2 regions of the Serratia sp. 2723 genome follow, and region 2 is predicted to be linked to the other one. Evidence: predicted binding sites of a transcription regulator. Region 2 holds the regulator's gene; the other holds the start of a gene.
What was found. The regulator LexA, encoded in region 2, represses DNA repair genes until DNA is damaged. The targets are predictions, from matches to a motif close to TNCTGTATGTACATACAGNA.
Positions count from the first base shown of each region.

Region 1: uvrB (excinuclease ABC subunit UvrB) is a predicted target of LexA. The motif match lies at 3,905-3,924, and genes of this name have one in related genera.

Region 1 is NZ_JBNDIN010000006.1:301,269-308,710, reverse strand. Features, by position in the region: gene bioF (8-amino-7-oxononanoate synthase) at 1-795, shown strand, start outside; gene bioC (malonyl-ACP O-methyltransferase BioC) at 779-1,546, shown strand; gene bioD (dethiobiotin synthase) at 1,539-2,219, shown strand; gene ABIE29_RS12100 (ABC transporter ATP-binding protein) at 2,246-2,956, opposite strand; gene uvrB (excinuclease ABC subunit UvrB) at 4,008-6,020, shown strand; gene ABIE29_RS12090 (VF530 family DNA-binding protein) at 6,124-6,369, shown strand; gene yvcK (uridine diphosphate-N-acetylglucosamine-binding protein YvcK) at 6,366-7,283, opposite strand.
Region 2 is NZ_JBNDIN010000018.1:82,483-89,924, reverse strand. Features, by position in the region: gene malM (maltose operon protein MalM) at 1-595, shown strand, start outside; gene ubiC (chorismate lyase) at 926-1,447, shown strand; gene ubiA (4-hydroxybenzoate octaprenyltransferase) at 1,465-2,331, shown strand; gene plsB (glycerol-3-phosphate 1-O-acyltransferase PlsB) at 2,400-4,865, opposite strand; gene ABIE29_RS21445 (diacylglycerol kinase) at 5,191-5,559, shown strand; gene lexA (transcriptional repressor LexA) at 5,683-6,291, shown strand; gene dinF (MATE family efflux transporter DinF) at 6,403-7,442, shown strand, end outside.

The DNA of each region.
Region 1 (7,442 bases), on a different contig from region 2:
ATGCAGGCCGACGATCGCATTCTGGCGGATAAGCTCAGCCACGCCTCCTTATTGGAAGCGGCCACTCACTCACCGGCACAACTGCGGCGTTTTCGGCATAACCAACCCCAGGCGTTGGCCACCTTGCTGCAAAAAGAGTGTGCAGGCCAGCAGTTGGCGATCACCGAAGGGGTGTTCAGCATGGACGGCGATAGCGCACCGTTGGCCGAACTACATCGGTTAACGCAGCAGGCGGGTGCCTGGCTGATGGTGGATGATGCGCACGGTATTGGCGTACGTGGCGAACAGGGACGCGGCAGCTGCTGGCAACAAGGGGTGCGCCCGGAGGTGCTGGTCGTGACCTTTGGCAAGGCATTCGGTGTCAGCGGTGCCGCGATCCTCTGCGATGAACCGTTGGCGGAGTATTTGTTGCAATTCGCCCGCCATCTGATTTACAGCACCGCGATGCCGCCCGCTCAAGCCTGTGCCTTGCAGGCGGCGTTAGGCTGTATTCAGCAAGGAGATGGATTACGTGATCGGCTGCAGAAACACATCCAGCATTTTCGTGCCGGGGTGGCGGGTCTGCCGTTAACGCTAACCGCGTCGGATACCGCTATCCAACCGTTGTTGGTGGGGGATAACCAACAGGCGCTGGATTTGGCGCAGCGCTTGCGCGAGCAGGGGTTGTGGGTCAGTGCCATCCGTCCGCCGACGGTGCCACCAGGAGGTGCGCGGTTACGTATTACGCTCACCGCTGCACATCAGCCACAGGATATCGATCGCTTGCTGGAGGTATTGCATGACGTCTGCCATTGAAATGGTGAACAAGCAGGCGGTGGCGGCAGCCTTCAGCCGGGCAGCAGCGAGCTACGATGCCGCAGCGGTGCTGCAACGGGAGGTTGGTGAACGCTTACTGGGTATGGGGCTGTCTCATCCAGGCCAACAGGTATTGGATGCCGGTTGTGGTACGGGTTATTTCAGCCGTCGCTGGCGTGAGTTGGGCAAGCAGGTCAGTGCGCTGGATCTGGCTCCGGGCATGCTGGCTTTTGCCCGCCAGCAGCAAGCGGCGGATCGCTATCTGTTGGGGGATATCGAACACATTCCTTTGCCAACCGCCTCGGTGGATATCTGTTTTAGCAGTCTGGTGGTGCAGTGGTGCAGCGATCTCCCTCTTGCGCTGGCTGAATTGTATCGCGTGACGCGGCCCGGTGGACTGATCCTGTTTTCTACTCTGGCGCAAGGGGCTTTGCACGAGTTAGGCGACGCCTGGCAGCAAGTGGATGGCGAGCGTCATGTTAATGATTTCCTGCCGTCAACTCAGATCGCTGCCGCCTGTCATCCCTACCGGCACCAGCTTACGGCAGATTGGCAAACGCTCAGTTATCCCGACGTGATGACGCTGATGCGATCGCTAAAGGGCATCGGTGCGACTCACCTGCATCAAGGGCGTGAGGCCGGTCTGCTTTCCCGCCAGCGGCTTGCCGCGTTGCAGGCTGCCTATCCTTGTCGGGACGGGCAGTTTCCCCTCAGTTATCATCTGGTTTATGGAGTGATTTATCGTGATTAAGCGCTGGTTCGTTACCGGAACCGACACCGAAGTGGGTAAAACCGTGGCCAGCAGTGCCTTGCTACAGGCCGCCTGTGCGGCGGGATGGACATGTGCTGGCTATAAACCGGTGGCGTCAGGCAGTGAGATGACCGATGAAGGGTTACGCAACGGCGATGCGTTGGCGTTACAGAGGAATAGCAGCGTAGCGCTGGATTACGCCGTAGTGAACCCTTACACCTTTGCCGAACCGACCTCGCCGCATATCGTCAGCCAGGCCGAAGGGCGGCCCATCTCGCTGGTACGGCTTTCTGCTGGTTTACGTCATCTTGAACAGCAAGCCGATTGGCTGTTGGTAGAGGGTGCAGGCGGTTGGTTCACCCCGCTTTCTGAGCATGACACTTTTGCCGACTGGGTACAGCAGGAGCAACTGTCGGTGATCCTGGTGGTGGGCATCAAGCTGGGCTGCATCAATCATGCTCTATTGACTGCGCTGGCGATCCAACAGTCAGGTCTGACCCTGGCAGGCTGGATCGCCAATGACGTCACTCCGCCGGGAAAACGCCATCAAGAGTACCTTGCCACTCTTTGCCGCCTATTGCCCGCGCCCCTGTTGGGCGAGATCCCACATTTACCGCAGGTAGAGCAGCAGGCATTGGGACAGTATCTCGATTTAACCAGGTTGAACCCTTAGCCTGATGGCCCACGGAGGGGCCAGGATCACTCCGTCAGATAGGCATCAATCAGCCCCTCATCCAACTGCCCCAGCGTGCCATTGGCCACGTTACGGCCTTTATCCATCAGACAGAAGCGGTCAGCCAGATGGCGGGCAAAGGGGAGTTGGTGCTCAACCAGCAGAATGGTCATGCCCAACTCCTGATTCAGCTTACGGAGCACCTGGCCGATCTCCGTCGCCAGGGAAGGTGACATACCGGCGGTTGGCTCATCCAGGATCAGCAGTTCCGGTTCCAGCATCAGAGCGCGGCCTAATGCCAATTGTTGTTGCTCACTTTGGCACAGGTCGCCCGCACGGCGCATACGCATCGCCTGCAACCGGGGGAACAGGCTGTAAATGATGGGCGGAATACGGCGAGTTTTGTCACGCCCGGCCAGCAAGGCCACCTGCAGGTTCTCTTCTACGCTCAACTGGGAAAATATTTGCCGCCCTTGTGGCACGTAACCAATGCCCAGTAACGCCCGGTTTTCTACCGGCTGTGGCAACAGGTTTTGCGGTGGCTCATCCGCCAACTGCCAGGTCATACTGCCGCTGACGATCGGCAGGTGTCCCATGATGCAATTGATCAGCGTGGTTTTGCCCACCCCATTGCGGCCAAGCAACAAAGTACATTGCCCGCGAGGCAACTCAAGGCTGACATCCCACAGCGTATGCCGTTGCCCATAATACTGATTTACCGCTCGTAAGCTTAACATTTGGCATCTCCTCCAAGACCGATATTCACTTATGGATAACGTTGACCGCAGCAAGCGGTGTCTTTCCCGGGTGTGGCAAATGCCGTGCTGATTATCCTGATCGCGGTTCAGGCTAAAAATTATAAAACGGCCGCTACCGGTCGTTTGGTGGCTCTAAGGGGGATTTTTGGTATGCAATGAGAAGATAACCGGGCTGGTTCCGGCCGGTTTTAGTCAGAATTTGCCGGTTCTTCCGCAAGGTGATGCCCCGAACTGGGAAATGCAATTCCCAGGCCATCAGGCGTTGCGCAACAAAAAAGGCGGCTTGTTATTGTTTTGTTAACTTATTTGGACCCGATGCACAAGGGCTCAGACAGGGCAACAAGGTTAACTTGGGCGTTTTTTGCACCGTTACCGTGCGGCATGGCAAGCTGTTGGTGCAAGCCCTAAAGGTTGTTGCCGCAACTTGCAACCCCTGAAAAGCAAAATAGCTAAAAGAGCGTTTTCGTTATCATGGCTTTTAGCATTAATCGGCATAACCAAAGCAGAATTATTGTAAAAAAATAACTAAAAAACCGGCTCCGTTGACGTTTCATTGGGAAAAGCGTTCTTTCCACAACTCCCGTCCCCATTGGGGTAGTGAGAGTTATCCACTATTCCTGTGGATAACCTTGTGCATTATACTTAGAAAAGCGGTGTGAACAGAGAGCGGGCGCGGGTTGTGCGCAGGTTGTCCGCATTCTCGTCTTTTTATTAAATAAATTTAATATCAACAGGTTAATTAAAATCAAGCCAATGGATATCGTTAACGCGTCGATAAGCGATTTTTCAGCGCAATCACGGCCAAAAGTTAATTCGTGACGCAATCTGGGGATAACAGGGTGATTGACAATAAAAATGTCATGGTATTGTCACCTTGCCGGTGCGTTCGCGCCCCGTTAACGTACGCGATAGCGTAAATCCGCTTGAAGCTGGTTTTATATCCAGTATCATGGGCACTGGCGGAAATCTTCCGGTCTTTCCATAATTAGGCCGCTACCGTCTGGCCACAAACCTGAAAGATGATGGGGATATGAGCAAACATTTCAAACTGCATTCCGAATTCAAACCGGCCGGCGATCAGCCGCAAGCCATCCAAAAGCTGGAAGAGGGCCTGGAAGACGGCCTGGCGCATCAAACGCTGCTGGGCGTGACCGGCTCGGGTAAAACCTTTACCATCGCCAATGTGATCGCCGATCTCAACCGGCCTACCATGGTGCTGGCGCCCAACAAGACCCTGGCGGCGCAGCTGTATGGCGAGATGAAAGAGTTCTTTCCCGAGAATGCGGTGGAATATTTTGTCTCCTACTACGATTACTACCAGCCAGAAGCCTATGTGCCAAGCTCCGATACCTTTATCGAGAAAGATGCCTCGGTCAACGAGCATATCGAGCAGATGCGCCTGTCGGCCACCAAAGCGCTGCTGGAGCGTCGTGACGTGGTGGTAGTGGCTTCGGTTTCCGCGATCTACGGCCTGGGCGATCCGGATCTGTACCTGAAAATGATGCTGCACCTGACCAAGGGCATGATCATCGATCAGCGTTCGATCCTGCGCCGTCTGGCCGAACTGCAATATACCCGTAACGATCAGGCTTTCCAGCGCGCCACCTTCCGCGTGCGTGGTGAAGTGATCGACATTTTCCCGGCGGAATCGGACGAGCTGGCGCTGCGCGTTGAGCTGTTCGACGAAGAGGTCGAACGCCTGTCGCTGTTCGATCCGCTAACCGGCCAGATTGAGCAGGTGGTGCCGCGCTTTACCATCTACCCCAAATCTCACTACGTCACCCCGCGTGAACGTATCGTGCAGGCGATGGAAGAGATCAAGGTGGAACTGGCTCAGCGGCGCAAGGTGCTGCTGGAAAACAACAAACTGTTGGAAGAACAGCGGTTGACGCAGCGTACCCAGTTCGATCTGGAAATGATGAACGAGTTGGGTTACTGCTCCGGTATCGAAAACTACTCGCGCTATCTTTCCGGGCGCGGCGAGGGCGAGCCACCGCCAACCCTGTTCGACTACCTGCCGGCAGATGGATTGCTGGTCGTGGATGAATCCCACGTCACCATCCCGCAGATTGGCGGCATGTTCAAAGGCGACCGCTCGCGTAAAGAGACGCTGGTGGAGTACGGCTTCCGTCTGCCTTCGGCGCTGGATAACCGGCCGATGCGTTTTGAAGAGTTTGCCGCTGCGGCACCGCAGACCATCTACGTGTCCGCCACGCCGGGCAAATATGAGCTGGAGAAATCCGGCGGCGATATTATCGATCAGGTGGTGCGCCCAACCGGCCTGCTGGATCCGATCGTGGAAGTGCGCCCTGTCGCCACTCAGGTGGACGATCTGCTTTCCGAGATCCGCAAGCGCGTTGCCATCAACGAGCGCGTACTGGTCACCACGTTGACCAAACGCATGGCAGAAGACCTGACGGAATACCTGGAAGAACACGGGGAGCGGGTGCGTTATCTGCACTCGGACATCGATACGGTAGAACGTGTCGAAATCATCCGTGATTTGCGTCTGGGCGAGTTTGACGTGCTGGTGGGCATCAACCTGTTAAGGGAAGGTCTGGACATGCCTGAGGTGTCGCTGGTGGCTATCCTGGACGCAGACAAAGAAGGGTTCCTGCGTTCCGAGCGCTCACTGATCCAGACCATTGGCCGAGCGGCGCGTAACCTCAATGGTAAAGCAATCCTGTATGGCGACAGGATCACCGATTCCATGGCCAAGGCGATCGGCGAAACGGAACGCCGCCGTGCCAAGCAGCAGGCGCATAACGAAGCCAACGGTATCGTACCTCAGGGCCTGAACAAGAAGGTTTCGGATATTCTGCAGCTTGGGCAACCAAGCAGCCGTGGTAAGCATAAAGGGAAGGGCAAAGCGGCAGAAAGCGCGGCGCAATACCAGTTGCTCACCCCCAAAGCGCTGGAACATAAAATCCAGGAGTTGGAGGCACAGATGTATTCCCATGCACAGAATCTGGAGTTCGAACAGGCCGCTGCGGTGCGTGATGAAATCCACCAGCTGCGCGAGCAGTTTATCGCGCTATCATAGTGAACCTGAGGGGGCGTGCTAAGCGCGCCCCGGTAAATTTTCTTGCCGTACGCCCGTTTGCTGATTAAGGTGTGCGCCCCAAGTATCGAGACGAGTAGCCGCCATGACCGCAACCCCATCCAAAGACCCGTTACACGGCATTACGCTGGAGCAACTGCTGAACAAGCTGGTAGCCCAATATGGCTGGAACGGGTTGGCAGAGCGTATTCGCATCAACTGCTTCAGCAGCGATCCGAGCATCAAATCCAGCCTCAAGTTCTTGCGCCGCACCCCGTGGGCACGTAAGCAGGTGGAAGATCTCTACATCGACAGCGTTAGCGATAATCCTTGGCTCCGTGGTCAAGATTAATTGCGGCTAGCTAGCTGCACCAACGCGGTATCCAGCGCCTGACGTAATAGCTGGCGATCGTGGCGATACGGGATATCGCTGGCTTCCAGCGGTTGTTGCACCACAATGCGATCCTGGATGGCGCTGGTATCCACAGCCGGGCCAACGATCACCGTGTCAATCATTTTACGGCCGATCTTCTCTTCCATCAGCGCCAGTTTGTCTTGCAGCGTCAGTGCGGCTGCGGCGACGCTCAGCTCGCGGCCCAGGTTACCGATATACACCATATTGGCGCTGCTGCGACGCAGGGCCTGAGTCAGATCCTCAAGCAGCAACAGTGGCATCAGGCTGGTAAGAAAACTGCCCGGCCCGATCAGGATCAGATCGGCCTGCGCGATTGCTTCAACCGCTTCACGGGTGGCGTGTACCGGCGGGGAGAGCATCAGCTCTTGCGGCATGATCCTCAATTGATCGATATTGACTTCACCGTAGACCTGGTGCCCCTCATGATCGTGGGCCATCAGATCGACCGGCTGTTCCGACATCGGGATCAGCGCCGCGTCGATCTTCAGCAGACTACGCACCAGATTGATCGCCTCCAGCGGGCGCACGCTCAGGTGATCCAAGGCTTTCAGCATCAGATTCCCCAGGTTATGTCCCGCCAGCTCCCCGTTGCCGCTAAAACGGTATTCAAACATCGCCGAGGCGACGCTAGGCTCGGTAATCAGCTGATTGAGGCAATTACGGGTGTCACCCCAGGCAATGCCGCCTTCAGAACGGCGGATGCGGCCGGTAGAACCGCCGTTATCGGTAGTGGTGACAATGCCGGTCAGGCGAGAGCCCAACGACGACAGTGAGGACATCACACGGCCAAGACCGTGACCACCACCTAATGCCACGACGCGATCAAGATCGGCCAGGGTACGGTTGCGCATAAAATTCCTTAACTCTGGGTAGGTAGACTGCCTGCATAAAGTAGCGTATTTGGCACAAAAACGCGATAAAGAGTGCGATTTGCGTGATTCTGGTCAATTCGTTGGCGTAACGGTTGTTTATTATGGTTATCCAGACTTGAGAAAGTGAAAAATCGCTGT
Region 2 (7,442 bases):
TAGCGTATTGGTGCTCGATGAACATATGCGCCCGGCGGCCTATTATCCGAGCAGCTATTTCGCTTACCAGCCACCGGGCGTGATGTCTGCCGATCGGCTGGAAGGTACGTTGAAATTGACCCCTGCGCTGGGGCAAAAACAGATTTATCTGTTGGTGTACACCACCCAGCAGGATCTGACTAAAACCACCACGCTGACCAATCCGGCGAAAGCCTACGCCCAGGGGGTGGGTAACGCGGTACCGGATATTCCGGATCCGATCGCCAGCCACAGTACCAGCGGCACGTTGAAGCTGAAGGTGACGGCAGAGCAAGGGGCCAGCAACATCATGATTGGCATGCTGCAATCGGCTCCGGCAACGCCACCGGTGGTGGTGGGTGCCACCGCTCCGGCAGTTGCGGCTCCAGCACCGGTTGCCACCGCACCGGCAGAGCCGATGCTCAATGACACCGAGGCTTACTTCAATAACGGTATCAAACAGGCGGTCAAGGCAGGGGATATCGATAAGGCGCTGAAACTGATGAATGAGGCCGAAAAACTGGGTTCGACCACCGCTCGTGAAACGTTTATTGGCAGCGTGAAAGGCAAGGGGTAATCCCCCACGCTACCGATGCTGGCTTGATGATTGGTGCGCTTCGGCGCACCTTTTTTCCTCTGCCCGACCGCGTTTCCCCACAGGTAGCCAGCAGACGGGCGCTATCCCTTTGCCACGTTGCCTGGGCCTGATGCCAACAGCGTGAACTCCCTCGAGTTATGACATCTTCCATTACGACAGCCTGCCGTTTTACCCCCTGAGCATGGGGGACGCGTTACGTCACGAATCTGCCTGCCGCTTTTGCATTTCTGCGTTACAATGGACTTCTGTTAACAGTTTGTATGGCTTGGCGCGGCACGCAGGGCGCAGCCTCCGGCCTGGAGTAGCATCATGTCTGGCAATAGGGATCCCATCCTGCCGCCTATTGAGTGGCTGTCTGAACCTTCCTCAATACCTGCCGCCGTTAGCGATTGGCTGATGGAGTTAGGTTCCATGACCCGCCGTTTTGAGCGCCATTGTGGCCGCGTGCAGGTAGAACCACAGCGTGAATGCTTCATCACTCGCGACCAGCTTGCCGAAGAGGCGCCTCATCTGCCACACAGTGAGCGCTATTGGCTGCGTGAAATCGTGTTACTGGGTGACGGCCAGCCTTGGCTGCTGGGGCGTACGGTGATCCCACAGGAAACGCTGACCGGGCCGGATCTGGCTCTGGTCGATCTGGGGACGTTGCCACTGGGCCGTTATCTGTTCAGCAGTGAAAGCCTGACGCGCGATTATATCCATGTTGGTCAGCGGAAGGATCTTTGGGCTCGGCGTTCTCGCCTCCGTCTGGCGGGAAAACCATTATTACTGACGGAACTGTTTCTACCGGCCTGTCCACTGTATACGGTGGAAAAGGGTACTCCGGCATAATTAGGGGAGAAAGAACTTTGGAAGGGAGCGTGATTCAAAGCAAATGGCAAGCCTATTGCCATCTGATGCGTATCGATAAGCCGATTGGCACGCTATTGTTGCTGTGGCCTACCCTGTGGGCATTGTGGTTGGCAGGGGGGGGAGTTCCTTCACCATCGATATTGCTGGTGTTTGTGCTTGGCGTTTTCCTGATGCGTGCTGCGGGTTGCGTGGTGAATGACTATGCCGATCGCGCTTTCGATGGGCATGTGAAACGCACCGCAGGCCGCCCGATGCCGAGCGGTCGCGTCAGCGATAAAGAGGCCAAGATCCTGTTTGTCTCGCTGGTACTGGTTTCCTTTGCGCTGGTGCTGACGTTGAACGCCATGACCATCTGGCTGTCGCTGGCGGCGCTGGCGCTGGCCTGGGTTTACCCGTTTATGAAGCGGGTGACCAATCTGCCGCAGGTGGTGTTGGGGGCGGCGTTTGGCTGGTCGATCCCGATGGCCTATGCCGCTGTCAGCGAGTCGCTGCCACTGAGCTGCTGGTTGCTGTTTCTGGCCAACATCTGCTGGACTGTGGCTTACGATACCTTGTATGCCATGGTCGATCGTGATGACGATTTGAAGATTGGTATCAAATCCACCGCGGTGCTGTTTGGCCGCCATGACAAGCTAATCGTCGGGTTGTTGCAGTTTGCTACGCTGTTGCTGATGCTGTGGGTGGGTTATCTGATGCAACTGGGGGGCGCTTTCTACTGGTCGCTGTTGCTGGCTGGAGCGTTGTTTATCCATCAGCAAAAACAGGTGGCTGGCCGCGATCGCGATGCCTGCTTCCGGGCCTTCCTCAATAACAACTACGTTGGCTTGGTGCTGTTCATCGGAATTGCGCTTAGCTACGTGTGATTTACCCAAGGCAAAAGTAAAAAGGCATCCATTATCGGATGCCTTTTTCGTGGTAACTGACCTGCAAGTTACTCGTCTTCTTTTGCCACTTCAGCCGTTAGCGCTGGGGTATTGGTTTCTTCCGGCATGCTGACGCTTTCGATGGTCAGCTTGATTTCCGGGGTGATCAGATCGCTCAACATGGTGTAAACCTCCATGGTGTGCTCGCGGATCGCATCGCCAATATCATTGATAAAGCCTTCTTCACGCAGCGTCGCCACCAGGGTGGAGAACACCGCCTTATCGAAGAATTCCGGCGCGTTGATGCCATGCAGCACCGACAAACGCTGGGCCATAATGCGGCTCTCTTTCTCCAGGGCACCCCGGTTGATACTTGGGTTGGCGCTGAGGATTGACATGGTGATGGCGTAGCGTTGCAGGGTTTCACGCACCCCGGCCGCCAACAGCTGCAACGGACGGATGCGCGCAGGGTTCAGCACCAGCTCATCGCCTTTGCTGCAAATCAGCTGCTGACGTATCAACTCTTCGATCAGCGGTTGCAGCACTTCGGCTAGCTGTTCTTTGTCGTAACGCAGGAACAGCTCGGCCTTCAGCATCGGATAGATCAGGCTGACCTGACGCAACAGCTCAACGCGCGATACGCGGCGGTGATGCATCACGATAGAGGCGATCAGCGAAGGCAGTACCAGCATATGATGGATATTGTTGCGATAGTACGTCATCAGCACCGCCTGCTCGCGAGGCAGAATGATGATGTCGCCGATGTTGTCCTTCTCCACTTCAAACTTGTTCATGTTTAAAGCGTGATCCAGCAACTGGTCTGGCGTTTGTGTTGGTACGGTGGCGTCCGGTGCATAAGGCACGTTACGCATCAGCTGTAAGTAGCATTCCAACTGTTCAAGCAACTGCTCACGGGTCAGCGAACGTTGGCGTGAGGCCAGCAGTGCGGTGGAACACAGGTTCATGGCGTTGGCAGCAGCAGCGTTGTTGATACGCACCATGATCTGAGCCGCCAGATCGTTGACCGCAGGCGTCAGCCAGCTTGGGCGCTGTGCTTCTATCGGGTCGATAGACTCACGCCAATGCGGGACGTTTTGGTTCAGGTAGGTAGTCAACGGCAGCGGTTCGCCAAAGTTCACGTAGCCCTGGCCGAGGTTGCGTAGCTTGCGCAAGCCGCGCACCATTTGCAGCAGGCTCTCTTTCTCTTTGGTCGCGCCACGCAACTCTTTGGCGTAGGTACCTACTTCCATCACGTGCTCGTAACCGATATAAATCGGCACCAGGGTGATCGGACGGGTACCGCCGCGCAGCATGGCCTGAATGGTCATCGACAGGGTGCCGGTTTTCGGTTCCAGCAGGCGGCCAGTACGGGAACGCCCGCCTTCAACAAAGTACTCGACCGAGTAACCACGGGTGAACAGCTCACCGAGGTATTCACGAAATACGGTTGAATAGAGTTTGTTGCCCTTGAAGGTGCGGCGGATAAAGAACGCGCCCAGGCGGCGGAAGATCGGCCCGGCAGGCCAGAAGTTCAGGTTGATGCCTGCCGCGATATGCGGTGGCACCAGCCCTTGATGGTAGAGCACATAGGACAGCAGCAGATAGTCCATATGGCTGCGGTGACACGGCACATAGACGATCTCGTGGCCATCCTGCGCCAGCTGACGCACGCGCTCGGCGTTGGTGACGTTGATGCCCTGATACAGCCGGTTCCAGGTCCAGCTCAACACGCGGTCGGACAGGCGCACCGTTTCATAGGAGAAATCGGCGGCAATTTCTTCCATCAGCGCAATCGCGTTCTGCTGGGCCTTCTCGTGGGAGATCTTTTTGCTGCGTGCTTCGTCTTCGACCGCTTTTTCAATCGCCTTGGAGGCCAGCAGCTTGTTGAACAGATCCTGACGGGCAGGCAGGCTTGGCCCAACGGCAGCCAGGCGCTGGCGTGCGAAGTGCATGCGTGCGACACGGGCCAGTTTTTGTGCGATGGTCTTATCGGTGCCGTGCTCGGTCGCCATTCGGCGTAGGGACACGGTGTTGGAGAAGCGGACAAAGCTGTCGCGCCCCAGCCACAGTACGGCGAAGAACTTCTGTACGCCGTTCAGCAGGCGTAAATGCGGTGTGCCGTGGCCTTCGCGCCCAGGGGAGCGGCCAAACATCACCGATACCGGCAACATCTGAATATCGAGATCCGGGTTGCTGCGGTGCAGATCCAGATAATCGTGGAACAGTTTTACCGACTCTTCTTTTGGCGTGTAATAACGGAACAGGCGTGGGCCATCGTGGATAAACACGTAGCTTGGCAGCACGGTGCCATCGATTTCCAACGGGTTAAGAGGATCGGGCAGATCTTGCGCCAGACACTGGGTGCGCAAGGTGAGTAAATCCGCCTTGGAATTATAAGGTAAAACATACAAAATCGGTCGTGAGGGATCCAACCCTAACTCCGTGACCGGATCTGAAGGGATAACCTTACTTCTTACCAACATTTTTAGCGGTAAGTTCAATATCTTATAATAGATTTTACGCCAACCTGACATGACAACGTGAAGCCTCTTGTTAGCAATTCGCCGCAAGCATACCAGAAACCGGGTAGCAGATCTGTGGCGTTAAGAAATCCACCGCCGTTCACGGCAATGGAGGTGCATAGTTGAATTATTATACCCGAGTTGACCGCTTTAGCGCATTTATGCGCTCGCGGCATGGGGACATCCCTGTACGGCATAGCCAGGTGATTAAGGTATGCCAACCTTGCTGTATACTGCGCTGCGATAAAAATGTGATTGGGCCGGCAAATCTGTCTGGAACGTTGCGGTTGGCAACATGCGGGTACATGATCCATCTTGGAGAAAGGCGTTCTTAACTATGGCAAATCAAGCAACTGGCCTGACGCGTATCATTAAAGCGGCAGGCTATTCCTATAAAGGTTTAATCGCCGCCTGGCAGAACGAAGCCGCATTCCGCCAGGAACTGGTGGCGACGGTGGTGGCTATCATCGTGGCGGTTTGGCTGGATGTGGGGGCGATAGCGCGCATCTTGTTGATCGGCTCGGTGCTGCTGGTGATGATTGTCGAAATCCTCAACAGCGCGATTGAGGCCATCGTCGATCGAGTAGGCACGGAATATCACGAGCTTTCCGGGCGGGCCAAAGATATGGGGTCGGCGGCGGTATCGCTGGCAATTATTCTGGCGCTGTTCGTTTGGGCTTCGGTACTTTGGCAGCATTTGGCGTGAAAACCGGCAGGCATCGTTGCGATCCCGCTCGCTACCTGCTGATTTTTATTTATTCTTCGGTTCCCAATCCAGACTTAGCTGTATATACTCACAGCAAGACTGTATAAACAAACAGGGGGCGGAATGAAAGCACTAACTACCAGACAGCAAGAGGTCTACGACCTGATTCGCGATCATATTTCGCAAACGGGCATGCCACCGACGCGTGCCGAGATCGCAATGCGCCTGGGGTTCCGCTCACCAAATGCCGCAGAAGAGCACTTGAAGGCGCTGGCTCGCAAAGGCGTTATCGAGATCATCTCCGGAGCTTCACGCGGCATCCGCCTGTTGATGGAAGATGAAGAGGGGTTACCTCTGGTGGGCCGTGTGGCTGCCGGTGAACCTCTGTTGGCTCAGCAGCACATTGAAGGGCACTATAAGGTGGATCCTTCTCTGTTCAAGCCTAATGCCGATTTCCTGCTGCGCGTTAGCGGCATGTCGATGCGCGATATCGGCATTCTGGATGGCGATCTGCTGGCAGTGCATAAGACTCAAGACGTACGCAACGGCCAGGTAGTCGTCGCCCGCATTGAAGACGAAGTCACGGTCAAGCGCCTGAAGAAACACGGCAACGTCGTCGAACTGCTGCCGGAAAACAGCGAATTCCAACCGATTGTGGTCGATCTGCGCCAGCAGAACTTCACCATCGAAGGCCTGGCGGTGGGTGTGATCCGCAACGGCGACTGGATCTAACCGCTTTACCTCGTATTACAGCCCTTTAAAACGGCAAACTTCGCCCCATCTCTGGGGCGATGTCAATTCTAAGCTACGCTAAAATCCATGCTTTTACGGGAACATATCGCCATGCGCCTGCTTTCTGCCTTCACCAGTGACACCGACAAAGCTCTGTGGCGTCTGGCGTTGCCGATGATCTTCTCCAATATTACCGTCCCCTTGCTTGGCCTGGTGGATACCGCCGTTATCGGCCATCTCGATAGCCCTAGCTACCTTGGCGGGGTCGCGGTGGGGTCAATGGCCACCAGCTTCCTGTTTATGTTGTTGCTGTTCCTGCGTATGAGCACCACCGGGCTGACTGCGCAGGCGCTGGGGGCGCAAGATCCCTACCGGCTGGCTCGTGCCTTTATGCAGCCATTATTGTTGGCGCTGGTCGCTGGCTTGGCGATTGTGCTGTTGCGAGCTCCGCTGATCGCCCTGGCGCTGAACATCGTGGGTGGCGATCGGGAAGTATTGGTACAGGCCAGGCTGTTTCTGGAGATCCGCTGGCTGAGCGCCCCGGCAGCGTTGGCCAATATGGTGTTGCTCGGCTGGTTGCTGGGTGTGCAGTACGTGCGGGCACCGGTGATCCTGTTGATTGTCGGTAACCTGCTGAACATCGTGCTGGATATCTGGTTGGTGATGGGGCTGGGTTGGAACGTGCAGGGGGCTGCGACCGCCACGGTGATTGCGGAGTATGCCACGCTGTTGCTGGGGGTGTGGTTAGCATGGCGGGTACTACGCATGCGGGGTATTTCGCTGGCGATGCTGCGCACCGCCTGGCGTGGAGATCTACGTCGCCTGCTGGCACTTAACCGCGACATCATGCTGCGCTCGTTATTACTGCAACTGTGTTTCGCCTCGTTGACCATTCTGGGAGCCCGCATGGGCGGAGAAGTGGTGGCGGTGAATGCGGTGCTGATGAATCTACTGACCTTTACCGCCTACGCTCTGGATGGTTTTGCCTATGCGGTGGAAGCCCATTCCGGCCATGCCTATGGTGCGAGGGACGGGCGGCAACTGCGTAAAGTATGGCTTGCGGCCTGTCGACAGGCTTGCCTGGTTGCCTGTGGTTTTGCCGTTATTTATCTGTTCGCCGGGCAACGGATTGTGGCGGGCTTAACCTCGCT